3 regions of the Streptomyces sp. NPDC102462 genome follow, and region 2 is predicted to be linked to each of the others. Evidence: riboswitches for the same ligand, from Rfam matches in the RefSeq annotation. Region 2 holds a riboswitch; each other region holds the start of a gene.
The links. A riboswitch is a leader RNA that binds a small molecule or an ion and turns the genes downstream of it on or off. The one in region 2 is predicted to bind thiamine pyrophosphate.
Positions count from the first base shown of each region.

Region 1: it holds a riboswitch for thiamine pyrophosphate, as region 2 does, so the genes downstream of both, thiO (glycine oxidase ThiO) here and thiC (phosphomethylpyrimidine synthase ThiC) in region 2, are expected to answer to the same signal.
Region 3: it holds a riboswitch for thiamine pyrophosphate, as region 2 does, so the genes downstream of both, ACIRFL_RS13655 (thiamine ABC transporter substrate binding subunit) here and thiC (phosphomethylpyrimidine synthase ThiC) in region 2, are expected to answer to the same signal.

Region 1 covers NZ_JBIWKB010000009.1:168,974-178,335, forward strand. The annotation lists gene thiE (thiamine phosphate synthase) at 1-339, opposite strand, end outside; gene ACIRFL_RS11085 (Rv2175c family DNA-binding protein) at 1,160-1,525, opposite strand; gene ACIRFL_RS11090 (NAD(P)/FAD-dependent oxidoreductase) at 1,593-2,822, opposite strand; gene ACIRFL_RS11095 (hypothetical protein) at 2,855-3,250, opposite strand; TPP riboswitch at 3,304-3,415, shown strand; gene thiO (glycine oxidase ThiO) at 3,413-4,576, shown strand; gene thiS (sulfur carrier protein ThiS) at 4,573-4,773, shown strand; gene ACIRFL_RS11110 (thiazole synthase) at 4,777-5,571, shown strand; gene pknB (Stk1 family PASTA domain-containing Ser/Thr kinase) at 5,966-7,894, shown strand; gene ACIRFL_RS11120 (deoxyribonuclease IV) at 8,143-9,039, shown strand; gene ACIRFL_RS11125 (DUF4396 domain-containing protein) at 9,123-9,362, shown strand, end outside.
Region 2 covers NZ_JBIWKB010000003.1:154,523-163,884, forward strand. The annotation lists gene ACIRFL_RS04365 (YibE/F family protein) at 8-1,438, opposite strand; TPP riboswitch at 1,519-1,696, shown strand; gene thiC (phosphomethylpyrimidine synthase ThiC) at 1,689-3,524, shown strand; gene ACIRFL_RS04375 (hypothetical protein) at 3,652-4,521, opposite strand; gene ACIRFL_RS04380 (metallophosphoesterase) at 4,703-5,779, opposite strand; gene ACIRFL_RS04385 (LacI family DNA-binding transcriptional regulator) at 5,999-7,111, opposite strand; gene hisC (histidinol-phosphate transaminase) at 7,550-8,629, shown strand; gene ACIRFL_RS04395 (cytochrome ubiquinol oxidase subunit I) at 8,959-9,362, shown strand, end outside.
Region 3 covers NZ_JBIWKB010000012.1:114,059-123,420, reverse strand. The annotation lists gene ACIRFL_RS13660 (ABC transporter permease) at 1-759, opposite strand, end outside; gene ACIRFL_RS13655 (thiamine ABC transporter substrate binding subunit) at 867-1,940, opposite strand; TPP riboswitch at 2,022-2,129, opposite strand; gene rlmN (23S rRNA (adenine(2503)-C(2))-methyltransferase RlmN) at 2,172-3,278, opposite strand; gene ACIRFL_RS13645 (phosphatidate cytidylyltransferase) at 3,414-4,598, opposite strand; gene frr (ribosome recycling factor) at 4,598-5,155, opposite strand; gene pyrH (UMP kinase) at 5,301-6,059, opposite strand; gene tsf (translation elongation factor Ts) at 6,249-7,085, opposite strand; gene rpsB (30S ribosomal protein S2) at 7,245-8,168, opposite strand; gene ACIRFL_RS13620 (murein hydrolase activator EnvC family protein) at 8,458-9,156, shown strand; gene ACIRFL_RS13615 (TetR/AcrR family transcriptional regulator) at 9,237-9,362, opposite strand, start outside.

The DNA.
Region 1 (9,362 bases), on a different contig from region 2:
GCCCAGGATGGCGCGGGCCGCGGGCACCGGGAGGTCACCCTGGCCCAGGTGGAGCACGTCGGCACCGGCGGCGTGGGCGACGTCCGCGCGGTCGTTGACCGCGAGCAGCTTGCCGTGCCGGGCGCAGGCGTCGGCGAACACCTCCAGGCGCGCCAGTTCCTCGGCCGCCTCCATGCCCTTGTCCCGCAGCTGCACGATGTCGACGCCGCCGGCCAGGACCGCGTCCAGGAACTCGGCGAGGTCGCCCTGGCGCGTGCGGGCGTCCGTGCACAGGTAAAGCCGCGCCCCGGCAAGCGCCACACGCGCGGCGGTGTAGCCGTCGCTCACGGAATCAGACATACGGTGCGTCCCCCTGAGTACGGTGCGATGGGTGTCGGTTGGTCCGCCGTGGCCTCGGTGCAGCTGTGGCCCACGCGGCTAACGGTGCCACAGGTATTGGCGGTGCCATGCGGGCAGACCCGAAGGAACCCACGAGCCACGCCCCGGGGGCCCGGTGGGGTTCTCGGCTGCGGGTGCGCTCTGGCCGGGGCCGTTCTCCGGCTGGACTTCGGCCGCGGGTGCTGTGACTGGGGCGGGTCCCGACGGGGGTTCTCGGCTGCGGGTGTGCTGTGGCTGGGGGGTGGTTTCCCGGAGGGGTTTCGGCCGCGGGTACGTTGTGGCCCGGGTCCGCTTCCTGGTGGGGCTTCGGCCGCGGGTTCACTCCCCCGCGGCAGCTTCGCCTGTGGGCGCGCTGCGGTCCCTGGCGGGGTCCTGGGCCGTGGGTGTGCTGTGACTGGGGCGGTGCCCGGCGGCGCCTGGGCTGTCGGTGCGCTCTGGCCGGGGGCGGACCGGGGCCATCCCCGGCCCGGCCGAGCCTACTGCTCCGTCACTGGACCAGCTCCACCTGGCCCACGGGTTCGAGTACCCACAGCCACCGACCTGGCGGCGTCTCTTGCCTTGCGGGTCCGGGGCAGACGTGTGCGCACGGCCGGCCGCGGCGCCCCCACGGCCGAAGCCCCGCCGGGGGCGGCCCCGGCCCACGGCACACCCGCGGCACGAGCCCCACCGGAGACCACCCCCGGCCACGGCGCAGCCGCGGCCCCGCAGGGAAGCGGCTGCGCCGGGGAGCGGGTCCGGGCGCAGTGGGCCCGCGGTTGAAGCCCCGCAGGGGGTCGTGGGGTCAGACGGCGAGGGCCTGGGCTCGGCGTTTCACCTCCGTGCCGCGGTTCTCGCTGAGGGCCTGCGCCGGGGTGCCGGGCAGGGTGGGGTCGGGGGTGAACAGCCACTCCAGCATCTCTTCGACCGTGAAGCCGTCGTCCCGCAGCAGCGTCAGGGTCCCGGACAGGCCCTTGACGACCTTGTCCCCGTCGATGAAGGCGGCGGGAACGTGCAGCGCGCGGTTCTCGCCACGGCGTACGGCGATGAGCTGGCCCTCCTTGACCAGCTGCCGCACACGTGTCACCTCGACGCCGAGCTGTTCGGCGATGTCGGGCAGGGTGAGCCAGGCGGGGACGAGAGCATCGATCTTTGCGTCAATCTCGGTCACGGAACCAGCCTGCCATCTGGGACTGACAGTCGGAAGCCGGGACGGTCCGACCTGGGGTGTCCGCGCGTCACGCGGTGGCCTCCTTGAGGGGCCGCGCCGGGTCCGCGAGCAGCTCCGGAGCCATCGGCGTGCCCGCCTCGATCAGCCGCCGCCCCTGCGCCAGGTCACGCGGACGGCCCACGGCCAGCAGAGCGACCAGCCGGTTCGCACGCAGCCAGCAGACGGTCCAGGCGGGCCCCGTGGGGTCCCCGCGCCACAGCAGCGTGTCGGCCGCGGGGTGATGGCCGACGTACTGCACGAAGCGGCCGAACTGCTCGGACCAGAAGTACGGCACCGGGTCGTAGACCGCCGGGGCCTCGCCGATGATGTTCGCGGCGACCGTGCGCGGCCCCTGGAGGGCGTTGTCCCAGTGGTGCACGAGCAGCCGCTCGCCGTAGCGGGCGGAGGGGAAGGAGGCGCAGTCGCCGACCGCGTACACGTCCGGCGCGGAGGTGCGCAGGTACGCGTCGGCCACGACCTCCCGGTGGGCGCCCAGTTCGATGCCGGAGCCGGCCAGCCACCCGGTGGCGGGGCGCGCGCCGATGCCGACGACCACGGCGCCCGCGGGCAGCCGCGAGCCGTCGGCGAGCAGCACCGCGCCGGGCTCGACGCTCGCCACGCGCGCGTTGGTGCGCAGTTCGGTGCCGCTGTCCGCGTACCAGCCGGTCATCGGCGCCGCGACCTCGGCCGGGAGGGCGCCCGCGAGCGGGCGGTCGGCGGCCTCGACCACCGTGACCGCGCAGCCCGCCTCGCGGGCCGCCGTGGCGAACTCGGCGCCGATCCAGCCCGCGCCGACGACCACGATGTCGTGCTGCCGGGCGAGCACGGGCCGCAGCCGTTGGGCGTCGTCCAGGGTGCGCAGCAGATGCACACCGGGGACACCCTCGGCGCCGGGCAGCCGCATCGGTTCGGCGCCGGTGGCGAGGACCAGGACGTCGTACGGCACGGGTCCGGCGGCGGTGTCCAGCTCGTGCTCGCCGGGGCGTACGCCGGTCGCCTCGCGGCCCAGTCGGAGATCGATACCGAGTGCCGTGAAGTCGACCTCGAAGGCGGAGCCCTCGGCCTTGCCGAGCAGTACGGCCTTGGACAGCGGCGGCCGGTCGTAGGGCCGGTGGGGTTCGGCGCCGACCAGGGTGATCGTGCCCCGGTGGCCCTGTTCCCGCAGGGCGACCGCGGTCTGCACCCCGGCCATGCCCGCGCCGACGACGACCACGCGCCGCCCCGGTGCCGGGCTGGGTTGCTGCGTCTGCTGGCTCACGTGATCACCATAGTCACCTGACAATTTGTCAGTCAGGGGGCGTGCTGGGTGACCTGTTGCACAACAGGATCACCGGTGACCGCCGGGGTCCGCGCGACCTGCTCGACGACGCTCGTCCCGCTGCCGGCCTGCGATTCCCACTCCCACGTCTCCGTGAGCCGCACCCGGCCGTCGGGCAGCTCGCCGACGGTCGACACGCAGTGCCCACAGGACGTGCCGCCGTCGTGCTTGAGCTGGACGTACCGGAAGTCCAGCCGGTCGCCGCGGCGGGTGCCGACGAGATACCCGCGCACGATGTCACCGCCGGCGTACTCGGCCCAGATCTCGCCGTCCTTCTCGTGGTACGTGAACCGGGTGCCGGTACCCACCTGACCTGGGGCCTGGTCCGTGACGGGGGCGAGGACGAGACCGTCGAGCGAGCGGGCCATGAACGGAGGCTCCCTTACTGAGGCGGGCGGTGGCGGGCTAGGGTGGCCACCGTACAAGCACTCGCGGGAGCCCGGACGCACCGGGCTGAGAGGGAGGCTGGCGGCCTCCGACCGTACGAACCTGATCCGGGTCATGCCGGCGAAGGGAGGGGCTGGACGCCCATGTCGTCACGTACGTCGGACGTTCTCGTCATCGGGGGCGGAATCATCGGCCTGGTCACGGCCTGGCGGGCCGCGCAGCGCGGGTTCACCACGGCCGTCGTGGACCCCGAGCCGGGCGGCGGGGCCGCGCAGGTCGCGGCCGGGATGCTGGCCGCGGTCACCGAACTGCACCACGGCGAGCAGACGCTGCTCGGCCTGAACCTGGCCTCGGCCCGCCGCTACCCGGACTTCACGGCAGAGCTGACCGAGCTGACCGGCCTGGACCTCGGCTACCGCCGGTGCGGCACCCTCGCCGTCGCGCTGGACGCCGACGACCGGGCGTACCTGCGCGATCTGCACGCGTTGCAGCAGCGCTCCGGGCTGGAGTCCGAGTGGCTGTCCGGCCGGGAGTGCCGCCGCCTGGAGCCGATGCTCGCGCCCGGCGTGCGGGGCGGGCTGCGGGTGGACGCCGACCACCAGATCGACCCGCGCCGGCTGGCCGCCGCGCTGCTCGCGGCGTGCGAACGGGCGGGCGTGGTCCTGCACCGGGCGTGGGCGGAGCGCTGCACGGTGCGCCGGGACCGGGCCGTCGGGGTGACCACCGGGGACGGCACGGAACTGGGCGCGGATCGGGTGGTGCTCGCGGCCGGCAGCCTGAGCGGACGGCTGGCGGGCCTGCCGCGGGACGTGCTGCCGCCGGTGCGGCCGGTGAAGGGGCAGGTGCTGCGGCTGACCGTGCCGAAGCGGTACGCGCCGTTCCTGAGCCGCACCGTGCGGGCCGTGGTGCGCGGCAGCCAGGTGTACCTGGTGCCGCGGGAGAACGGCGAACTGGTCGTCGGGGCGACCAGCGAGGAGCTGGGCTGGGACACGACGGTGACCGCGGGCGGCGTGTACGAGCTACTGCGGGACGCGCACGAGCTGGTGCCGGGGATCACCGAGCTGCCGCTGACCGAGACCCGGGCCGGGCTGCGGCCCGGATCGCCGGACAACGCGCCGCTGCTCGGCCCGACCGCGCTCGACGGGCTGTTCGCGGCCACCGGGCACCATCGCAACGGCGTGCTGCTCACCCCGGTCACCGGGGACGTCATGGCGCACGCCCTGGCCACCGGGGACCTCCCCGAGGTGGCCCGTCCTTTCACGCCCGAGCGCTTCGGCGCCGCCGCCCGCACGGAGCAGCCCGCATGATCATCTCTGTCAACGGGGAGCGCCGGGAGTTCGCGCCCGGCACGGCCCTCGACACCGTCGTCCAGACCCTCACCAGCGCGCCCGGCGGGGTGGCCGCGGCCCTCAACGAAACCGTCGTCCCGCGCGCCCAGTGGCCGTCCACCGCCCTCAGCGAGGGCGACCGCGTCGAAGTCCTCACCGCCGTCCAAGGAGGCTGAGCCATGGCCGACGATCCCTTCGTCCTCGGCGGTACGTCCTTCACGTCCCGGCTGATCATGGGTACGGGCGGTGCGCCCAGCCTCGATGTGCTGGAGCGTGCGCTGGTCGCCTCCGGCACGGAGCTGACGACCGTGGCGATGCGGCGGGTCGACCCCGGTGTGCACGGCTCCGTGCTGTCGGTGCTGCAGCGGCTCGGCATCCGGGTGCTGCCGAACACCGCGGGCTGCTTCACCGCGGGCGAGGCGGTGCTGACCGCGCGGCTGGCCCGGGAAGCGCTCGGCAGCGATCTGGTGAAGCTGGAGGTGATCGCCGACGAGCGGACGCTGCTGCCGGATCCGATCGAGTTGCTGGACGCGGCGGAGACCCTGGTCGACGACGGGTTCACGGTGCTGCCGTACACGAACGACGACCCCGTGCTGGCGCGGAAGCTGGAGGACGTGGGGTGCGCGGCGGTGATGCCGCTCGGCTCGCCGATCGGTTCGGGGCTCGGGATCCGCAACCCGCACAACTTCCAGCTGATCGTGGAGCACGCGCGTGTGCCGGTGATTCTGGACGCGGGAGCCGGTACGGCGTCCGATGTGGCGCTGGCGATGGAACTCGGGTGCGCGGGGGTGATGCTGGCGTCGGCCGTCACCCGGGCGCAGCAACCGGAGCGGATGGCTGCCGCCATGCGGCACGCGGTGGACGCGGGGCGGCTGGCGCGGCTGGCGGGGCGGATTCCGCGGCGGCATTTCGCCACGGCGTCGTCTCCTGCGGAGGGCTTGGCCGTGCTCGACCCGGAGCGGCCTGCGTTCTGAGCGTGGGGCGGGCGCCGGTCCTTGTGGGGGTGCGGGAGCGTCGGCGGGTGCGGGTGGGTGGGGGTGCGGGTGGGTGTTCTCCCACCCGCGCACCGCCCGTTTGCTGTCGGCCGAGTGGTGGACGTTTCCTGTGGGGGCCGAGCGCCGTCGGCGGGTGCGGGTGGGGGGTGGCGGGTCCGGCCGAGTGGTTGGCGTCTCGGGTGGGGGCCGAGCGCCGTCAGCGGGTGCGGGTGGGGGGTGGCGGGTCCGGCCGAGTGGTTGGCGTCTCGGGTGGGGGCCGAGCGCCGTCAGCGGGTGCGGGTGGGGGTGGGGTGCGTCACAGGTTGGTTGTAGTCGTGCTGTTGCGACGGTGGAACCAGGGGCGCTGTCGGTCCCGGATCGTAAACTCACCAGCGTGGATACGACCCTTCAGGACCCTCTCGTCGGGCAGGTGCTCGACGGACGTTATCGCGTCGAGGCGCGGATCGCGGTCGGCGGGATGGCCACGGTCTACCGGGCCCTGGACACCCGCCTCGACCGCATCCTCGCCCTCAAGGTGATGCATCCGGCGCTGGCGGCCGACGGGTCGTTCGTGGAGCGGTTCATCCGGGAGGCGAAGTCGGTCGCCCGGCTCGCCCACCCCAACGTCGTCCAGGTGTTCGACCAGGGCGCGGACGGGTCGTATGTCTACCTGGCCATGGAGTACGTCGCCGGCTGCACCCTGCGCGACGTGCTGCGGGAGCGGGGCGCGCTCCAGCCGCGGGCCGCGCTGGACATCCTGGAGCCGGTGCTGGCCGCGCTCGGCGCCGCACACCGCGCCGGGTTCGTGCACCGGGACATGAAGCCCGAGAACGTGCTCATAGGCGACGACGGGCGGGTCAAGGTCGCGGACTTCGGCCTTGTGCGGTCGGTGGACACGGTGACCAGTACGACGGGGGCCGTGCTGGGGACCGTGGCGTATCTCGCGCCGGAGCAGATCGAGAACGGCACCGCGGACCCCCGTGTCGACGTGTACGCGTGCGGCGTGGTCCTGTACGAGATGCTGACCGGGGCAAAGCCGCATGAGGGTGACTCCCCGGCGGTGGTGCTCTACAAGCACCTCCACGAGGACGTGCCGCCGCCCTCGGCCGCCGTGCCGGGGCTGCCGTACGAGCTGGACGAGCTGGTCGCCTCGGCCACCGCCCGCACGGCGGCGGTCCGGCCGCATGACGCCGTGGCGCTGCTGGCCCAGGTGCGGGAGTGCCGCGCGGCGCTCAGCGACGAGCAGCTGGACGCGGTGCCGCCCCAGGCGCTCACCGCGGAGCACGACATCGCCGAGGACCGTACGAGCGTGATTCCGCGTTCGCTGACGGTGCCCCGGCTGCTGCCCGTCAACGAGGACGACGATCCCGGCGCGGGCGACAACCGGACGGCCCGGTTCGAGTCCCCGGCCGTGCCGCCTCGGCGGCGGTCCGTACGGCCCGGGCGGGGACTGGTCACGCTGGTCGTCGCCGTGCTGGTGGTCTTCGGCGTCGGGGCCGGCGTCTGGTACATCAACTCCGGGCAGTTCACGAAGGTGCCGCCGCTGCTGTCGAAGACCGAGGCGCAGGCGCGGGAACGGCTCAAGGAGGCCGGGCTCGACGTCAAGCGGGTCGAGCACGCCTACAGCGACACGGTGCGGCGCGGCACGGTCATCAGTACCGACCCGGAGGCCGGCGCCCGCATCCGCAACAACGACTCGGTGACGCTGACCGTCTCCGACGGCCCGGAGACCGTGAAGGTGCCCGATCTGGCGGGCCGCGGGCTGGCCGACGCGAAGGCGCTGCTCAGGAAGGGCGGGCTGGAGCCCGGCATGGTCACGCGCGCGTTCAGCGACAGCGTGCCGAAGGACGCGGTGATCGGCACCGATCCGGCGGCCGGCACCGAGCGGCACGCGGGGTCGGCGATCGCGCTCACCGTCAGCAAGGGCAGCCCGATCGACGTGCCGGACGTCACCGGTGAGGACCTGGACAGCGCGCGGACGGAGCTGGAGGACGCCGGGCTCAAGGTGGAGGTCTCCGCGGAGCAGGTGAACTCCGAGTTCGACAAGGGCGAGGTCGCCCGGCAGACCCCGGCCGGCGACAGCGAGGCGGCCGAGGGCGACACGGTGCGGCTGACGCTGTCCAAGGGCCCGGAGATGGTCGAGGTGCCGAACGTGGTCGGGGCCAGTGTCGGTGACGCGAAGAAGCTGCTGGAGGGCTCCGGCTTCAAGGTCTCGGAGGACCGCGGGCTGCTGGGTCTGTTCGGCGACACGGTGAAGAAGCAGTCGGTCGACGCGGGTGAGACGGCCCCGAAGGGCTCCACGATAACGATCACCATCCGCTGACTCCCGAGCGGACTGCCTGCCGCAGCCGTACGGCGATCGGGCGTGCCCCCGCGTCCGCCGGGCTGCCATGGCCGGATTCGGGGCCCGCCGACGTCGCCGTTCGGCAGCGGGGGCCCGCAACCGGTGTCGCGGCCTTCTCGCACCCGCCCTGACCCGGGCGCCGCAGAGCCGGGCCGCCCCGCCCCTCCGCCCCAGGGGCGTGGGGGTGTTTTTCGTGGGGGCGGTTGGCGTGGCAGGGTGAACGGGTGATGAGTCAGCAGTCCGGTTCCGTCGTGCCGCCCGGTCCCTCCCGTAACCCGATCGGCGGTCATGTGCCCGTGGCCGGCGGGCTGCACTCCGTGGGCCTGGCGTACGCCCGTGCGCTGAAGGCGGAGACCGTGCAGGTCTTCGTCGCCAATCCGCGCGGCTGGGCCACCCCGGCCGGGAACCCCCGGCAGGACGAGGAGTTCCGCGCGGCCTGTGCGGAGGACTCGATCCCGGCGTATGTGCACGCCCCGTACCTGATCAACTTCGGCTCGCACACCGAGGCGACCGTGCAGAGGTCGGTGGAGTCGCTGCGGCACTCGCTGCGCCGGGGGCGGGAGATCGGCGCGCTGGGCGTGGTCGTGCACACGGGAAGCGCGACCGGCGGGCGGGCCCGGGAGGTCGCGCTGAAGCAGGTGCGCACGCACCTGCTGCCGCTGCTGGACGAGCTGACCCATGACGACGATCCGTTCCTGCTGCTGGAGTCGACCGCCGGGCAGGGTGCCTCGCTGTGCTCGCGCACCTGGGACTTCGGGCCGTACTTCGAGGCGCTGGACGCCCATCCGAGACTGGGCGTGTGCCTGGACACCTGCCATGTCTTCGCCGCCGGGCACGACCTGACCGGCCCGAGCGGCATGCACCAGACCCTGGACCTGCTGGTGGACACGGTGGGCGAGGGCCGGCTGAAGCTGATCCACGCCAATGACTCCAAGGACGTGGTGGGCGCCCACAAGGACCGGCACGCGAACATCGGCGCCGGGCACATCGGCGAGGATCCGTTCCGGGCGCTGATGACGCATCCGGCGACGGCCGGTGTGCCGCTGGTGATCGAGACGCCCGGCGGCAGGGAGGGACACGCGGCGGACGTGGCACGGCTGAAGGGCCTGCGGTCTCCCGGCTGAGCATCGGGCGGAATACCCCCGCGGGGTATACGGTTTCCCCTACTCGTCGTACGCGGAACCATCACTCGACACCGGGGGCACCCATGGACCACGAGGCACACCTTCACACCCACCACGGCGACCACGGCCACGGGCACGCCGACGCGCCCGCGGCCGACTGGGCGATGGCCGTCCAGGCCACCCTGCACTGCCTCACCGGCTGCGCCATCGGCGAGGTGCTGGGCATGGTGATCGGCACCGCGCTCGGCTGGGGCAACCTGCCGACCATGGTCCTGGCGATCGTGCTGGCGTTCTTCTTCGGCTACTCGCTGACCCTGCGCGGG
Region 2 (9,362 bases):
CGGGACGTCACCGCTTGCGGCGCCTGCCCCGTCCGCCCCGCGCCACGGCGGGTTGCCCCGCCCCCGCGGGGCGCTCCGCCGCCCCCGCGGGCCGCTGCCCCGACCGGTCGGCCGACACCACCAGTGCCGCCAGCGCCGTGGTGACGGGCACCGACGCGACGAGGCCGATCGAGCCCACCAGGGTGCGGACGATCTCCTCCGCCACCAGTTCGCTGTTGGCGACCGTGCCGACACTGCTCTGCGCGATCGAGAAGAGCAGCAGCAGCGGCAGCGCCGCACCGGCATAGGCGAGGACGAGCGTGTTGACGACGGATGCGATGTGGTCGCGGCCGATGCGGATGCCCGCCCGGTACAGCCCGCGCCAGCCCATCGAGGGATTGGCCTCGTGCAGCTCCCAGACGGCCGACGTCTGGGTCACCGTCACATCGTCCAGGACGCCCAGTGAGCCGATGATGACGCCGGCCAGGAGCAGACCGCTCATGTCGATCGCCGGATACAGACCGTGGATGAGGCCGGTGTTGTCGTCCGTGTTGCCCGTCAGCGCGGCCCAGCCGATGAACCCCGAGCCGAGGACGCCGATCAGCAGGAGCGAGACCAGTGTGCCGAGCACCGCCACCGAGGTCCGGGCCGACAGCCCATGACAGGTGTACAGGGCGATCAGCATGATGGCGCTCGCTCCGACCACCGCCACGACCAGCGGGTTCGAGCCCTGGAGAATGGCGGGCAGGATGAAGAGGGTCAGCACCAGGAAGCTGATGGCCAGGGCGACCAGCGCCATCACGCCACGCATCCGGCCCACCACCACGACGGCGAGCGCGAAGATACCGGCGAGCAGCACCAGAGGGAACTTCCGGTTCACGTCGGTGACCGAGTACTGCAGGTCCTTCGGCGCCGACGGCTCGTATGCGACGACGACCTTCTCGCCCTGGTGCAACTGCCGTGACTGGTCCGGCTGGACGATCTCCGTGAACGTACGGCCCTCGTCCTTGCCGGTGTCGACCCGGATCGTGGCCTTCTTGCAGGTGCCGGTCGCCTGCTGCTGTGCGGAACTGCCCTCGGCGGTGGAGGTGTCACCGGTCGGAGTGTCCCCCGAGGCGTTCACCGACTTGCAGCTGACCGTGACGACCCGGGTGACCGTGGCCTGCTGCGTCTGCCGGTCGAAGCCCACCCCGGTGCGCTCGTGCGACGGGGCGCCACCGGGCCAGAGCACCACGAGGCCGACGACGACCGCCGCGGCGAACGGGATGAGGACGGCCGCGATGACCTTGCGCAGATGCTTGGACACGGGCGCCGCGGGGCCATGACCGTGACTGTGCGCGTGGCCGTGTCCGGGCCCGTGGCCGTCGCCGGAATCGTGGCCCTCGTGGCCGTGTCCGCCGTCCTGTGCCGAGCCGTGTCTGCGCTGCGGCCCGGACGGGGGGTGGGGGGACTGCTGCATCGTGGTCACCGACCGATCATCGCAAGAACGACAGGGGCCCTCTGTTCACCGCGCCCGAATTGACGCTAGCGTGGAGGCACCTTTGCACACGCGGGAGCTCGGAGCACCGGGCTGAGAGGGCGCTGACCTCCGTCTTCGCGATGTTTCACGTGGAACGAGTGATGTTTCACAGGAAGCACCGATGGACGGACACCGCTGCGTCGACCGCCGAACCTGTTACCGGGTAATGCCGGCGTAGGGAGTAGGTCTCATGACCAACAAGGACGTACGCACGCCTGCCTCCACACAGCATGCGGTGAACGGATCCGCCAACGGGTCCGAGGGCGCCGATGACACGGAGGCGGGGCGGTCCATCGGCTGGCACAAGGGGTATGTCGCGGGCTCGCGCCCCGATGTGCGGGTGCCGGTCCGTCAGGTGCACCTGACCAACGGGGAGTCGGTGACGCTCTACGACACCTCGGGCCCGTACACCGATCCGCTCGTCGAGACCGATGTCCGCAGGGGCCTGCCGCCGCTGCGCGAGAACTGGATCAACGCCCGTGGTGACACGGAGGAGTACGCGGGCCGCCCCGTCCGTCCCGAGGACGACGGGATCAAGCACACCTCGCCGCGCGGCGGTCTGCGCAACCTGGACGCGGTCTTCCCGGGCCGCCCGCGCCAGCCGCGCCGGGGCCGAGACGGCGGGGCGGTCACCCAACTCGCCTATGCGCGGCGGGGCGAGATCACTGCGGAGATGGAGTTCGTGGCGGTCAGAGAGAACGTTTCTCCCGAGGTGGTCCGCGAGGAGATCGCCGCCGGCCGGGCCGTGCTGCCCGCCAATGTCAACCACCCGGAGATCGAGCCGATGATCATCGGCAAACGGTTCCTGGTGAAGGTCAACGCCAACATCGGCAACTCCGCGGTGACGTCCTCCATCGAGGAGGAGGTCGAGAAGATGACCTGGGCGACCCGCTGGGGCGCCGACACGGTCATGGACCTGTCCACCGGGCGCAATATCCACACCACCCGCGAGTGGGTGCTGCGCAACTCCCCCGTGCCCATCGGCACGGTGCCGCTGTACCAGGCCCTGGAGAAGGTCGACGGCAGGGCCGAGGAACTGACCTGGGAGATCTACAAGGACACGGTCATCGAGCAGGCCGAGCAGGGTGTGGACTACATGACGGTCCACGCCGGGGTACGGCTGCCGTTCGTGCCGCTGACCGCGAACCGCAAGACCGGCATCGTCTCGCGCGGCGGATCGATCATGGCCGCCTGGTGCCTGGCGCACCACAAGGAGTCGTTCCTGTACGAGAACTTCGAGGAACTGTGCCAGATCCTCGCCGCCTACGACGTCACCTACTCGCTCGGCGACGGCCTGCGCCCCGGTTCGATCGCGGACGCCAACGACAAGGCGCAGTTCGCCGAGTTGCGCACGCTCGGGGAACTCAACCGGATCGCGAGGCGTTTCCATGTACAGACGATGATCGAGGGCCCGGGACACGTCCCGATGCACAAGATCAAGGAGAACATCGACCTTCAGCAGGAGATCTGCGATGAAGCTCCGTTCTATACGCTCGGCCCGCTGACGACGGACGTCGCTCCGGCCTACGACCACATCACCTCCGGCATCGGCGCGGCGATGATCGCCTGGTGGGGCACGGCGATGCTCTGCTACGTCACGCCCAAGGAGCACCTGGGTCTGCCCAACCGGGACGACGTCAAGACCGGCGTCATCACCTACAAGATCGCCGCCCATGCGGCCGACCTCGCCAAGGGGCACCCGGGTGCGCAGGAGTGGGACGACGCGCTGTCCGACGCCCGCTTCGAGTTCCGGTGGGAAGACCAGTTCAATCTCGCCCTGGACCCGGACACGGCACGGGAGTTCCACGACGAGACGCTTCCGGCGGAACCCGCCAAGACCGCCCATTTCTGCTCCATGTGCGGACCGAAGTTCTGCTCGATGAAGATCAGCCACAGCATCACGGAACGGTTCGGCGGTGACGCGGTCGACGGGGCCTCACCCGAGGACATCGCCGAGGGAATGCTCCAGAAGTCGAAGGAGTTCGCGGCCGGCGGCAATCGGGTGTACCTGCCGGTCGCCGACTGATCGCGGCGTCGTCCCGAACACCCGGGAACATGGCCGGAAAACGGTGTTCCCGGCGTCGGGGCGTCTGGGGAGTCGACGGGTTCGACCGGGTGCCCGGCTTGCGCCCCCGCGGGGGCGCAAGCCGGGATCACTCGGGCTGGTGGTCCGGGCCGCCGAAGTCCGGGCTCGTGTAGTCCGGGCTGCTGAAGCTCGGACGTGAGCCCGATGCGGAGCCGTCCTCGGGGCTGCTGAAGCCCGGGCGGCCGTAGCCGAGGCGCGGCATGCGGCTGGTCGGCGCAGGCGGGTGCGTGCGCAGGGTCGCCGTCGTGCCGGGTTCCGCCAGTGCGTCCCGCAGGAACGGCAGGATGCCCCGCTCCAGCAGGGCCTCCTGCCAGGCTTCCCGCGCCCGGACCAACTCGGTGTTCGCCGCCGCGTACGCCCCCACCTCCAGCGAGGGGCGGTTGCGCAGGGCGGTGAGCAGCAGGCCGACGGCGGCGACGAGGATCGCGGCCGCGGTCACCGCACCGAACACCCAGCCCGCGGTGAGCATGGTCTGGGCGAACGCCGGCTCGGGGTCGAGCATCTTCAGGACGTAGCCGACGAGCAGGAATATCGCCGCGGCGGTTCCGGCGAGGACGGGGGCCAGGACCGCGACGACGGCGATGGCGCCCGCGCCGGTGGTCTCGGCGGCCTCGCCCAGAGTGGTGGCGAGCCCCACCGCGCCCGAGCCCGGGTCCGTGGAACCGGACTCCCGGGTGGACGACGACGGGGTGGACGGCGCCGGCTGGCGCAGTTCCTCGCGGACCTTCACATAGTGCTGGTACTCGGTCGCCGCGGCCGCCGTGATGAGTGCGGAGGCGTTCAGCGCCATCGTGCGCAGCTGTTCGGAGTTCAGCCGCTGTCCCACAGCGGCGAGGTCAGGGCGGTGTGGTGCGGAGCGCAGCGCCTCATCGAGGATCCGCTCGTAGTCCTGGCGGTCCTCGTTCAGCAGGTGCTGCGGAACGCTGTTCATGTGCATCCCCCGATGCTCCGTAGGGCTTGGGGCTCGCACGCCGGCGAGCCGTCGGGCAGAAACGGAGGGGAGCCTGCTACGGATAAGCCGATGGTAGAGCCGTGACGGTGCGCGGTGACAGGGGGTTGCCGGAAATTGGCAGCCGGCCGGCGCGGACGTCGTGGCGGGGCGCCTGCCCCAAGAACCCTCAGATATCCAGGGGAAGTTGCTGGACCAGCAGCTTTCCGGCCATGGTCACGCCGCCGTCCATCGCGATGGCGAGCCCGTCGGCGTAGACGTGCGGTCCTTTGACCACCGGGCCGGCGCCCTCTTCGCCGTCCTCGGAGCCGACCTGCCCGAGCAGATAGGGAATCGGGCTGTGGCCGTGAACGATCCGGGTGCCGCCGTACGTATCGAGCAGCGAGCGGACGGCGTCGGCGCCGCCCTCGTCGCGGAAGGAGAAGCGTTTGGTGAACTTACGGAACAGGTCCCAGCACTCGTCCGCGTCATTGCGGATGAGGGTCTCGCGGACGGTGTCGTTGACGGCCTCGATCGAGTCGCCGTAGTCGAGGTAGGCGGTGGTGTCGGAGTGCACGAGCAGATAGCCGTCGACCTCCTCGACGGCGTCGAGGCGAGCCATCCACTGCAGATGGTGGTCCTGGAGCCGGTCCATGTCGGTCTTCTGGCCACCGTTGAGGAGCCAGGCGGCCTGGAAAGTGGCGGTGCCCGCGCCGGAGTTGACGGGGGTGTCGCCGAACCGCTTGGCGCCCAGCAGGAGCAGTTCGTGGTTGCCCATGAGGGCCTTGCAGTAGCCGCCGGCCGCGGCGGCCTCGGCGGACAGCCGCATCACGAGGTCGATGACGCCGATGCCGTCGGGGCCGCGGTCGGTGAAGTCGCCGAGGAACCAGAGCCGGGCGGTACCCGCGCACCAGTTGCCCGCGGTGTCGATCAGGCCCTTGTGCTGGAGGGCGGCGACCAGTTCGTCGAGGTACCCGTGCACATCGCCGACCACGAACAGCGCGCCGGGGCCGGCCGCCGGCTGCGCGGCGGGGGCGGGCGCGGGTTCGACGGGCGCCTGGGGCGCATCGCCGCGGGTGATGACGGGCAGGTCGCGTTCGGTGGGGGTGTAGCCCTCCGGGTAGCCCTCCTCGACGGGCGTGACGGTGCCGCCGGGGTGGGCGCTGGGGTCGTACGGACCGGTGTCGTTGACGTACGCGGGCACCCGGAAGTCGCGCAACGTCGCCGTCCGCTCCGCTTCGGGTCCCTGACCGGCCCCCTGAGTCATCCGACCCCTCCACCATCGCGCCGCATCTGCACCACATCGGACTGCCTGGTCGCAGCGGTCCGCGGTGTCGTGGGCCCATCATAGGAATGCGGATCGCGCCATGTGATGACCCAGGGGTGGTGAATCGGGGCAGGAGCGCGGATCACCGCGGCTTTCGCCCCGATTGGTCGCTGCTGTCACCACCGGGGCCGGGGCGCGCCCGCCGCCGGCCCCGGACCACTAGTTCTCCTCCGGCACCCGGGGCGGGCTGACCGTCGTGCGCGGCGGACGCCGCTGGGACGACGTGCGCACGATCAGTTCGGTCGGTATCACCTGCTCGACCGGCCGGTCCGTCTCGACTCCCTCGATGGCGTCGATGAGGAGCTGGACCACGGCCGTGCCGATGCGGCGCGGCTTCAGCGAGAGCGTGGTGATGGGCGGCTCGGTGTTGGCGTACACGGTCGACTCGCTGCAGCACACGAGGAGCAGGTCGTCCGGGACGCGCAGGCCGTAGCGGCGGGCGGCGGCGAGCAGATCGGTGCCGTTGGGGTCGAACAGGCCGTAGACGGCGTCGGGGCGGTCCGGGCGGGCCAGCAGCCGGTCTGCGGCGACGGCGCCGGCGCAGGGGTCGTGCGCCGGGTATGCCTCGTACACCGGGTCCTGGCCGACGCGCTCGCACCAGTGCAGGTAGGCGGTGGTCGACAGGTGGGTGTAGGTGTCCGTCGTCGTCCCGGTGAGCAGGCCGATGCGGCGGGCGCCCGCCTCGGCGAGATGGTCGAGGATGCCGAGGACGGCGGCCTCGTGGTCGTTGTCGACCCATGCCGTGACCGGGAGCCGGCCCGCGGGGCGGCCGTCGGAGACGACCGGTAAGCCCTGCCGGACCAGTTCGCTGACCACCGGGTCCTGGTCGGAGGGGTCGATGACGACGGTGCCGTCCAGGGCGACGTTGGACCATACGTCGTGGCGTGAGGTCGCGGGCAGGATCACCAGTGCGTAGCCGCGGGCGAGCGCGGCGGAGGTGGCGGCCCGGGCCATCTCGGCGAAGTACGCGAACTCGGTGAAGGTGAAAGGTTCATCCCCGTACGTCGTCACGGTGAGGCCGATGAGGCCCGATTTGCCCGTGCGGAGCGTGCGTGCCGCTGCCGACGGGCGGTAACCCAACCGGTCGGCGACCTCGCGGACATGACGGCGGGTGGCGTCCGGGAGTCTGCCCTTGCCGTTCAGGGCATCGGAGACGGTTGTGATGGAGACTCCGGCGGCGGCGGCGACGTCTCTGATGCCCGCCCGACCCGGCCGGCTCCCTCGACGTGAGGTTTCCGCGCGGCTCACCTGGTGCTTCCCTGCTGCTGTCATGGCGAGCCGATAGTAGGGCTCATGCGGTGGGGTAGTGCGGACGCATATGCCTGCATTGACAGGCACGTTTCTGCATGGTCAAAATGGGTCAAGTTCCTTAGAAAGAAAGTCAGTTGAACGATCCAATGGCAGGACGTGACGTGCCGACGCGCATGGGCCTGCCAAGTGTCCGATGTTTCGAAGAGGTCTCAACTCACCTGCACGAGGGATGCGCGCCAGGGCGTAAGCCACCGGCGCGTAGATATATGTGCGACGCGCCCCTGTTTCATGTCGATTCGTACCATGATGCCCTTGATGCCCGTGGGGTTCCTGAGGTTTGCCCCTCATCGCTTCCCAGGAGTCCCGGCCGGTACGCAGAAACGTCGAATCCTCATATGGTGAGGAGTATTGAATGCCGGTGGCGTTGACGGTCCGCCGGTGGTCGCGAGGAGGACTGCGGTGAGCGAGACGAGCCCCAAGCTGCGCGCCGAGCTGGAGGGTATCCCCACCTACAAGCCGGGCAAGCCCGCGGCGGTGGGTGGCCCGGCCGCCTACAAGCTCTCCTCGAACGAGAACCCGTATCCTCCGCTGCCCGGTGTCATGGAGACCGTGACCGCCGCCGCCTCGTCCTTCAACCGCTACCCGGACATGGCGTGCACCGGGCTGATGAACGAACTGTCGGAGCGGTTCGCCGTCCCGCTCGCGCACCTGGCCACCGGCACCGGTTCCGTCGGCGTGGCCCAGCAGCTGCTCCAGGCCACCAGCGGCCCGGGCGACGAGGTCGTCTATGCCTGGCGGTCCTTCGAGGCGTACCCGATCATCACGCAGATCAGCGGTGCCCGGTCCGTGCAGGTCCCGCTCACCCCGGGCGAGGTGCACGACCTGGACGCGATGGCCGACGCGATCACCGACCGGACGCGCCTGATCTTCGTGTGCAACCCCAACAACCCGACCGGAACGGTCGTGCGGCGGGCCGAGCTGGAGCGGTTCCTCGACCGGGTGCCCGCCGACGTCCTGGTGGTGCTCGACGAGGCCTACCGGGAGTTCATCCGCGACCCCGAGGTGCCGGACGGGGTGGAGCTGTACCGGGACCGGCCGAACGTGTGCGTCCTGCGGACCTTCTCCAAGGCGTACGGCCTTGCCGGGCTGCGCGTCGGCTTCGCCATCGCCCATGAGCCGGTGGCGGCGGCGCTGCGCAAGACGGCGGTGCCGTTCGGGGTGAGCCAGCTCGCGCAGGAGGCGGCCATCGCCTCGCTGCGCGCCGAGGACGAGCTGCTGGGCCGGGTCGGCTCGCTGGTGTGCGAGCGGACGCGGGTGGTCGACGCGCTGCGGGCCCAGGGCTGGACCGTCGCCGAGACGCAGGCCAACTTCGTCTGGCTGCGGCTGGGGGAGCGCACCAACGACTTCGCGGAGACCTGTGAGCGGCACGGGGTGGTGGTCCGGCCGTTCGCTGGGGAGGGGGTGCGGGTGACGGTCGGCGAGAACGAGGCGAACGACATCTTCCTGAAGGTGACTGAGGCGTTCCGCAAGGAGTTGTAGGCTCCTCCGCCCCTCGGGGCGCGACGACGCTGTGTGTGGCCCGTTTCACGTGAAACGGGCCACACGTGTGCCTGGGAGTCATTCGGCCGTCTCGCCCGTCTCGGGTGTGTTTCCGCAGGCGGGCATCGCCATGGGGTCATCGGTCCCCTTCCGCCGGATCCGGTCGGTCCGCGTTAGGGACCCCCCACCCATCCGGGGTCGAACGGTCATGCGTCATAATTGCTTGTGAATGTGAACGCGTTCACAAGCGTGTCCCGTTTGCTCCGCTGATGGGTGTGACAAAAGGGGCAGACTGCCGCACTACCACGGCGATGTAAGGAGCTGACGACGTGGAATTGGCACTTGCGCCAGAGACCCTGGCGCGTTGGCAGTTCGGTATCACCACCGTCTACCACTTCCTCTTCGTCCCCCTGACGATCTCCCTGGCCGCTCTCACGGCCGGACTTCAGACCGCCTGGGTCCGCACGGAGAACGAGAAGTATCTGAGAGCGACGAAGTTCTGGGGGAAGCTCTTTCTGATCAACATCGCGATGGGTGTCGTCACCGGCATCGTGCAGGAGTTCCAGTTCGGCATGAACTGGTCGGACTACTCGCGCTTCGTCGGTGACATCTTCGGCGCGCCGCTCGCCTTCGAGGCGCTGATCGCCTTCTTCTTCGAGTCCACCTTCATCGGGCTGTGGATCTTCGGCTGGGACAAGCTGCCCAAGAAGATCCATCTGGCCTGCATCTGGAT
Region 3 (9,362 bases), on a different contig from region 2:
CCGCCGCCGTACCGTCCAGGCGTGCACGGCGAGGACCGCGCCCACCGCCGCGAACTGGACGAGGGTGAGGACCGCGGCCGTTGACAGGTCGAAGATCTGGGACGTCTGCCGGTAGATCTCCACTTCGAGCGTGGCGAAGGTGGGGCCGCCGAGGATCTGCACCACGCCGAAGGAGGTGAAGGTGAACAGGAACACCATCAGCGCGGCGGCGGCCACCGCCGGGGCAAGCGCCGGCAGGGTCACCTTGCGCCAGGCGGTCAGCGGCCCGGCACCCAGCATCCGCGCGGCCTCCTCCTGGCGCGGGTCCAGCCCGGACCACAGGCCGCCGACGGTGCGGACGACGACGGCGTAGTTGAAGAAGACATGCGCGAGCAGGATCGCCCACACCGTGGTGTCCAGCCGTACGCCCCACAGGTCGTCGAGGAGCCCGCCGCGCCCGACGAGGGCGAGGAAGGCCGTGCCGACCACGACGGTCGGCAGCACGAACGGCACGGTGACCACGGCCCGCAGCAGCCGCTTGCCGGGGAAGTCGAGGCGCGCGAAGACATACGCGCCGGGCAGCGCCACCAGCAGGGTGAGCGCCGTGGAGGCAAGCGCCTGCCAGGTGGTGAACCACAGCACGTGCCGGATGTCGGAGCGGGTCACGACGTCCGTGATCCGCCCCAACTGCCAGGCACCGTCCGGCTTCAGCCCGCGGGCGACGATGGCGGCCACCGGCCAGGCGAAGAAGACGGCGAAGAACGCGACCGGCCCGGCCATCAGCGCGAGCCGCGCCACGCTCCCCGCACGCCGCCCGTCCATGCCCGCACCGGCCGCTCCCGCGGTCCCGGTCTCCCGGTCCGTCTCGGCCGCCTCCGTGGCTTCGGCTACTTCAGTACGAGCGAGGTCCACGACTTGACCCACTGGTCACGGTTGGCGGCGATCCGGTCGGGCGCCAGAGTCTGGGGATCCTTGGCCTGCGGGCCGTACTTCACGAACTCCTGCGGCACCTTCGCGTCCGCGCGGACCGGATAGACGTACATGTTGAGCGGCATGTCCTCCTGGAACTCCTTGCTGATCAGGAAGTCGAGGAGGGCCTTGCCGCCCGCGCTGTTGCGGGCGCCGGTGAGCAGTCCGGCGTACTCGGTCTGCCGGAAGCAGGTGCCGGCGGCCACTCCGGTGGGCGCGGTGGCCGGCTTCGGGTCGGCGTAGACGACCTCGGCGGGCGGCGAGGAGGCGTAGGACACGACGAGCGGCCGGTCGCCGCCCGCCTTACGGCCGCCGGCCGAACCGGAGAACTCCTCGTCGTAGGCCTGCTCCCAGCCGTCCACCACCTTGACGCCGTTGGCCTTGAGCTTCTTCCAGTACTCCGGCCAGCCCCCGTCGCCGTACCGGGCGGCGGTGCCCAGCAGAAAGCCGAGGCCGGGCGAGGAGGTGGCGGCGTTCTCGGTGACGAGGAGGTTCTTGTACGCGGGTTCGACCAGGTCGTCGAAGGTCTGCGGCGGGGTCAGCCCGTGCCGGTCGAAGTAGGCCTTGTCGTAGTTGACGCAGATGTCGCCGGTGTCGATGGGGGTCACCCGGTGCCCGGACGTGCCGGACCGGAACTCGGGCCGCAGCCCGTCCAAGCCCCGGGCCTCGTACGGCTGGAACAGCCCGTTGTCCAGGGCCCGCGACAGCAGGGTGTTGTCGACGCCGAAGAAGACGTCGCCCTGCGGGTTGTCCTTGGTCAGGATCGCCTTGTTGACGGCCTGTCCGGCGTCGCCGTCCTTGAGGACCTTGACGGTGTAGCCCGACCGCTGCTCGAAATCCTTGAGGACGTTCTTCGAGACGGCCCATGAGTCGTGGCTGACAAGGGTGACGGTCTTGGAGTCCGCGGCGGCCCCGTCGTCGCTGGACCCGCACGCGGACAGTGTGACCAGTGCGAGCCCGGCCGCGGCGGCCACCAGGGTCTTGGTGTGCAACTGGATTCCTCCTGGGGTTGACCAGGAAGAGACGCGGCCCTGCCCGGACTTCGCGAGGGATGTCCGGGCAGGGCGCAACAGCTTGAGTGAGGACCGATCTCCCTACCCAGAATGACCTGGGCGAGGTTCGGAGGGTCTGCGGCCCGTGTGCCGCACTCTCAGCGCTGTGGCGCTCCCCTGTCGGAAATTATGAAGGTATGACGTAATGGACGCCCTCAGACTACCGTCCGGCTACCGCTCGGTGGCAGCCAGCTGACCGCAGGCGCCGTCGATCTCCTGACCGCGGGTGTCCCGGACGGTCACCGGCACCCCGTGCGCCTCGATGGCCGCCACGAAGGCCTTCTCGTCCTCGGGCCTGGACGCGGTCCACTTGGAGCCCGGCGTCGGATTGAGCGGGATCAGATTGACGTGCACGGGCCTGCCCTTGAGCAGCCGGCCGAGCCGGTCGCCGCGCCACGCCTGGTCGTTGATGTCCCGGATCAGCGCGTACTCGATGGACAGCCGGCGCCCGGACCGCGCGGCGTACTCGAAGCCGGCGTCCAGCACCTCGCGCACCTTCCACCGCGTGTTGACGGGCACGAGGGTGTCGCGCAGCTCGTCGTCGGGCGCGTGCAGGGAGATGGCGAGGCGGCACTTGAAGCCCTCGTCGGCGAACCGGTGGATGGCCGGGACGAGTCCGACGGTGGAGACGGTGATGCCGCGCTGGGACAGCCCGAGCCCGTCCGGCTCGGGATCGGTGAGGGCCCGGATGGCGCCCACGACCCGCTTGTAGTTGGCGAGCGGCTCGCCCATGCCCATGAAGACGATGTTGGACAGCCGGGCGGGGCCGCCCGGCACCTCGCCGTCCCTGAGCGAACGCATGCCGTCCACGATCTGGTGCACGATCTCGGCGGTCGACAGGTTCCGGTCCAGCCCGGCCTGCCCGGTGGCGCAGAACGGGCAGTTCATCCCGCAGCCCGCCTGCGAGCTGATGCACATGGTCACCCGGTCCGGGTAGCGCATGAGCACCGACTCGACGAGCGTCCCGTCGAACAGCCGCCACAGGGTCTTGCGGGTGGTGCCCTGGTCGGTCGACAGATGCCGTACGACCGTCATCAGCTCGGGGAACAGCGCCTCGCGCAGCCGGGCCCGCGAGGCGGCCGGGATGTCGGTCCACTGCTCCGGGTCGTGCGTGTACCGCGCGAAGTAGTGCTGCGCGAGCTGCTTCGCCCGGAACGGCTTCTCACCGATCGCGGCGACCGCCTCCTTGCGTTCGGCGGGCGACAGATCGGCAAGATGCCGCGGCGGCCGCTGAGCACCGCGCGGGGCGACAAAGGTGAGTTCTCCGGGCTTAGGCATGGCTCGACCAGTGTCGCACGAGTGGGCCGGTGACCACTTCGGTGGTGCCGGGGGACGCGCAGTGCCCGGCCCCGGAAGGGGGGCAGGGGACTGCGCGGACGGACGACGACCCGTCACCGCCCCGGCAGCGGAGGTTCACGTGGAGCCGACGAACAGGACCATCAGCAGCCACACCACGGGCGCCGTCGGCAGCAGCGAGTCGAGGCGGTCCATGATGCCGCCGTGACCGGGAAGCAGCGTCCCCATGTCCTTGATGCCCAGGTCCCGCTTGATCATGGACTCGCCGAGGTCGCCGAGGGTGGCGCTGGCCGCGACCGCGAGGCCGAGGAGCAGTCCCTGCCACCAGGCGCCGCCGTCGATCAGCAACTGCATGCACAGGGCGCCGGCGACCATCGCGAACAGCACCGCGCCGAGCAGCCCTTCGCGGGTCTTGCCGGGGCTGATCCGCGGGGCGAGCTTGTGACTGCCGAAGCGCCAGCCGACCGCGTACGCGCCGGTGTCGCTGACGACGGTGAGGATCAGGAAGGTCAGGACGCGGCGCGGACCGTCGTCGGCGTCCAGCATCATTGCCACGAACGTGGCGAGGAACGGCACGTAGAAGGCCGCGAAGACGCCCGCCGTGACGTCTCTGAGATAGCCCTCAGGCGGCTGCGTCATGCGCCACACGAGGACCGCGAGCGCGGTCAGCGCCATGGCCACCCAGGCGCCCTGGGCGCCCCGGACATAACCGGCGACGACCATCGCGGCGCCGCCGAGCGCCAGCGGGACCAGGGGTGCCCTGATGCCCTTGCGCTCCTGTAGCCGGTTGGTCAGCTCCCACAGCCCGACCACCACGGCGACCGCTATGACGCCGACGAAGACGGCCTTGACGATGAACAGGGACGCGAGGATGACCACACCGAGCCCGACGCCGACGCCTATGGCGGCACCCAGGTCCCGGCCCGCACTCTTCTTCTGCGGTGCGGGAGCGGGCTGTCGTGCGTCGGGCATGGGCTCCGGATTCTGCGGCGCCGCCCCGTGGGGCTGCGCCGACGGGGTCTCGGTGTAGTACGCACCGTCGTGGTACGCACCGCTGCGGAACGTCTCGTCGCGGGCCGGGGGGCCGCTCAGCCGAGCGGCCCCCCGGTCCCGGTCCTGGTCTCCGCCCTGCGCGGGTACGTCGTCGGGGACGATGGGCATGGGGCGAGTCTGCTGCGCGTCATGCGCATCGTACGCGGGACCCGCCGGGGCGGCCCCCCGGCCGTACCCCTGCCCGGGGCCGTGCTCGGCGGGCCCCCAGTACCCGGCTTGTGGCGGCGCCCCCCAGGAAGAGTCGTTCATCAGACCTCAAGCAGCTCCGCTTCCTTGTGCTTGAGGAGCTCGTCCACCTGGGCGACGTACTTCGCCGTGGTGTCGTCCAGCTCCTTCTCCGCACGGCGGCCCTCGTCCTCGCCGACCTCGCCGTCCTTGATCAGCTTGTCGATGGCTTCCTTGGCCTTGCGCCGCACGGAGCGGATGGAGATCTTGGCGTCCTCGGCCTTGCCCTTGGCGACCTTGATGTACTCGCGCCGGCGTTCCTCGGTGAGCTCGGGGAACACCACACGGATGATGTTGCCGTCGTTGCTGGGGTTGACCCCCAGGTCGGAGTCGCGGATCGCCTGCTCGATGTTGCGCAGCGCGCTCTTGTCGAACGGGGTGACGACCGCCATGCGCGGCTCCGGCACGGAGAACGAGGCCAGTTGGTTGATCGGCGTCGGCGCGCCGTAGTAGTCGGCCACGATCTTGTTGAACATGGCCGGGTGTGCACGGCCGGTGCGGATCGCGGCGAAGTCCTCCTTGGCGACCACGACGGCCTTCTCCATCTTCTCCTCGGCTTCGAGGAGGGTCTCTTCGATCACCACTTGCTCCTGCGTGTCTTGAGTAGGCCCGGCTGCGGTTCCTGGTCGGGGCCCACGGCCGGCTGCGTCGCGTCTTCTTCCTGCACGGTTCCCGACCGGGCAGGTGATTGTCCATCCCCCGGTCAGGGTCCGGGTGATTCTCCGGTCAGTGCCGACCGTCCTGGTCACCCACGAGTGTGCCGATCTTCTCACCCTTGACGGCACGGGCGATATTGCCCTCCGCGAGAAGCTCGAAGACAAGGATGGGGAGCTTGTTGTCGCGGCACAGCGTGATGGCGGTGGCGTCGGCGACCTTGAGGTCGCGGGTGATGACCTCGCCGTAGCCGAGGGAGTCGAACTTGACGGCGTCCGGGTTGGCCTTCGGGTCCGAGTCGTAAACCCCGTCCACCCCGTTCTTGCCCATCAGCAGCGCCTCAGCGTCGATCTCCAGGGCGCGCTGGGCCGCGGTGGTGTCGGTGGAGAAGTACGGCATGCCCATACCGGCGCCGAAGATCACCACGCGGCCCTTCTCCAGGTGCCGCACCGCACGCAGCGGGATGTACGGCTCGGCGACCTGCCCCATGGTGATGGCGGTCTGCACCCGGGACTGGATGCCCTCCTTCTCCAGGAAGTCCTGGAGGGCGAGGCAGTTCATCACCGTGCCGAGCATGCCCATGTAGTCGGAGCGGGCCCGGTCCATGCCGCGCTGCTGGAGCTCGGCGCCGCGGAAGAAGTTGCCGCCGCCGATGACGACCGCGATCTGCGCGCCGTCCCGGACGACGGCGGCGATCTCACGGGCGATCTTGTGCACCACATCGGGATCCACGCCCAGGCCCCCGCCACCGGAGAATGCCTCTCCGGACAGCTTCAGCAGAAACCGGCCGCGAACTTTGCCGTCGTCGCTCTTTTGGGGCTTGGTGGTCATGGGATCCGCCTCTTTCACGTGGTGCGCATGCGAAGAAGGCCATTGCCGATGGGGTCGCTCTTCGCTCCCATGCGCGGCAATGGCCTCCTCGTCAGATCTGCTGCCGTCCGCCGCGTGCCCGGGTGCGGCGGTGTGCGCGGACGACTGCTGTCGACCCTATCGGGGTCGCGTGTCGATCGCGGTACGGACTCAGATGCCGACCTTGATGCGCGTGAAGCGCTTCAGGGTGACACCGGCCTCCTCCAGAACCTTCTGGACCGACTTCTTGTTGTCGAGGGCGTACGGCTGGCCGAGCAGCGTCGCGTCCTTGAAGAAGCCGTTCAGACGGCCCTCGACGATCTTGGCGATCGCGGCCTCGGGCTTGCCCTCGGCGCGGGTGGTCTCCTCGGCGATGCGGCGCTCGGACTCGACGACCTCGGCCGGGACGTCCTCCTTGGAGAGGTACTTGGGCGCGAAGGCGGCGATGTGCTGGGCGACGCCCTTGGCGATCTCGGCGTTCGGCTTGTCCAGCTCGACCAGGACACCGATCTGCGGGGGCAGGTCGGGCATGGTGCGGTGCATGTACGCGGTCACGAAGCCGTCGGCGAACTGCGCGAAGCGGTCCAGGACGATCTTCTCGCCGAGGTTGGCGTTGGCCTCGTCCACGAACGCCTGGACGGTCTTGCCGGCCTCGATCTCGGAGGCGAGCAGCGCCTCGATGTCGGCCGGGGAGGTCTTCGCGACATGCTCGGCGATCGCGCCGGCCACGGACTGGAACTTCTCGCCCTTGGCGACGAAGTCCGTCTCGCACTTCAGCTCGACGAGGACGCCGGAGGAGTTGTCGTCGGCGATGACCGAGACCACGGCGCCGTTCTCGGCGGAGCGGCCCTCGCGCTTGGCGACGCCCTTCTGGCCCTTGATGCGGAGCGCCTCGACGGCCTTCTCGACGTTGCCCTCGGCCTCGTCCAGCGCCTTCTTGCAGTCCATCATGCCGGCGCCCGTGAGCTCGCGGAGCTTCTTGACGTCGGCGGCGGTGTAGTTCGCCATGAGTCTGTGAATCTTTCTCGAAGTCTGGAGAATCGAAGATCTGCACGGTCTGCGATCTACATGTAGGGGCAGATCCCCGACTCGGTGCTGACCTACGGGTGAACGGCGGGAGCGGACTTCATGTCGCCGCTCCCGCCGTCAACGCTGGCGCTGACGGGGTCAGGCCTGCTCGCCCTCGGCGGCCGGCGCCTCAGCGGCGGCGGGAGCCTCCGCAGCCGGGGCCTCCGCGGCGGGAGCCTCCGCAGCCGGGGCCTCCGCGGCAGGAGCCTCCGCGGCGGGAGCGTCCGCGGCGGGAGCCTCCTCGGCCTTCTTCTCGCCCTCAAGCAGGTCGCGCTCCCACTCGGCCAGCGGCTCGCCCGCGGCCTTCTCGCCCTTGCCCTCGGTGGCGACACCGGAGCGGGCGATCAGGCCCTCGGCGACGGCGTCGGCGATCACGCGGGTGAGCAGCGTGACGGAGCGGATCGCGTCGTCGTTGCCCGGGATCTTGTAGTCGACCTCGTCGGGGTCGCAGTTGGTGTCGAGGATGGCGACGACCGGGATGTTGAGCTTCCGGGCCTCGCCGACCGCGATGTGCTCCTTCTTGGTGTCCACGATCCAGACGGCGCTGGGCACCTTCTGCATCTCGCGGATACCACCGAGGGTCTTCTCCAGCTTGGCCTTCTCGCGCGAGAGCACGAGAAGCTCCTTCTTGGTCAGACCGGAGGCGGCGACGTCCTCGAAGTCGATCTGCTCAAGCTCCTTCAGGCGCTGCAGACGCTTGTAGACGGTCGAGAAGTTGGTGAGCATGCCGCCCAGCCAGCGCTGGTTGACGTACGGCATGCCGACGCGGGTGGCCTGCTCGGCGATGGCCTCCTGCGCCTGCTTCTTGGTACCGACGAACATGACCGTGCCGCCGTGGGCGACGGTCTCCTTGACGAACTCGTAGGCGCGGTCGATGTACGACAGCGACTGGAGCAGGTCGATGATGTAGATGCCGTTGCGCTCAGTGAAGATGAAGCGCTTCATCTTCGGGTTCCAGCGACGGGTCTGGTGACCGAAGTGGACGCCGCTCTCCAGCAGCTCCCGCATCGTGACGACGGCCATGGCCGTATCTCCTTGAGTTTCTCGGTTGTGCCGCGGATGCCGGACGGCTTCCGCGCCTGACGCCCACATGCGCCGTTGCCACAGGAGGACCGAGGGGCGCTGACACCGTCGGACCGTTGCCGGCCGGTGGGTGTCGGGGCGTGCGAAGTCGACCCGGTGACCCGGGTCGCCACCAGAAGTGTACGGGACCGGCGGGGCACCGGGTGACGCCGCTGTCCACAACCGGTGAGTAGTCCACGGGTCCCGGCCATGATCGGCGCGGCTGCGGGACGGTTCTCGCATGAATGCGATGTCAGCGATGCGTGCGGTGGTCATGGCGGCGGTGGTGACGGCGGCCCTGGGCGGTTCGGCCCTGCCGGCCCGGGCGCAGCCGCCACGGCCTGCGGCCCCGGCGCCCCTACCCGCCGCTTCCCCACCTGCCGCTTCCCCGCCTCCCGCTCCGCCTCCTGCCGCGCCCCCGCCGGCCTCGGTTCCGGCGCTCGCCCGGTTCTGGCCGGTGGGGACGCGACCCGTCGTGGTACGGGGCTGGGAGCCCCCGGCCACGGCATACGGACCCGGGCACCGGGGCGTCGACCTGGGCGCGCCGCCCGGCGCTCCGGTACGGGCGGTGGCGGCGGGCCGGGTGTCCTTCGCCGGCCGGGTGGCGGGGCGGGGCGTGGTCGCGATCGAGCTGGCGGGCACGGAACTGCGGACGACCTACGAGCCGGTGGACCCGTCGGTGCGTACGGGCGACGAGGTGGCGGCGGGCGAGATGGTGGGGCGGGTGGAACCGGCCGGATCGCACTGCACCGCCGGCACCTGTGTCCACTGGGGCCTGCTCAGCGGCGACACCTATCTGAACCCGCTCCTGCTGCTCCCCCCGTGGCTGCTGCACCGGGGCCCGTCAAGACTCCTGCCGATCCCGACCACACCCCCGCCAGGGCACAGAGCCCCGACGGGACTCAGCCCCGCACACCCCCCAACGGCATCGCCACTGCCGCCTCGCTGATCTCCGCACGACCCTCGGCCGCACCCGACGTGACCCACCGCGACCCGCCCCCGCCCGGGCCCCCTCGCACCCCGGCCGGCTCAGCCCCGCACACCCCGCAGGGCCATCGTCACGGCCGCGTCGGTGATGTTCTCGGGGGTCTCGGCCGCGCCCAGTTCGATGCGTCGGACCGCCGCGTCGACCACGCCCTGGACCAGCATCGCCGC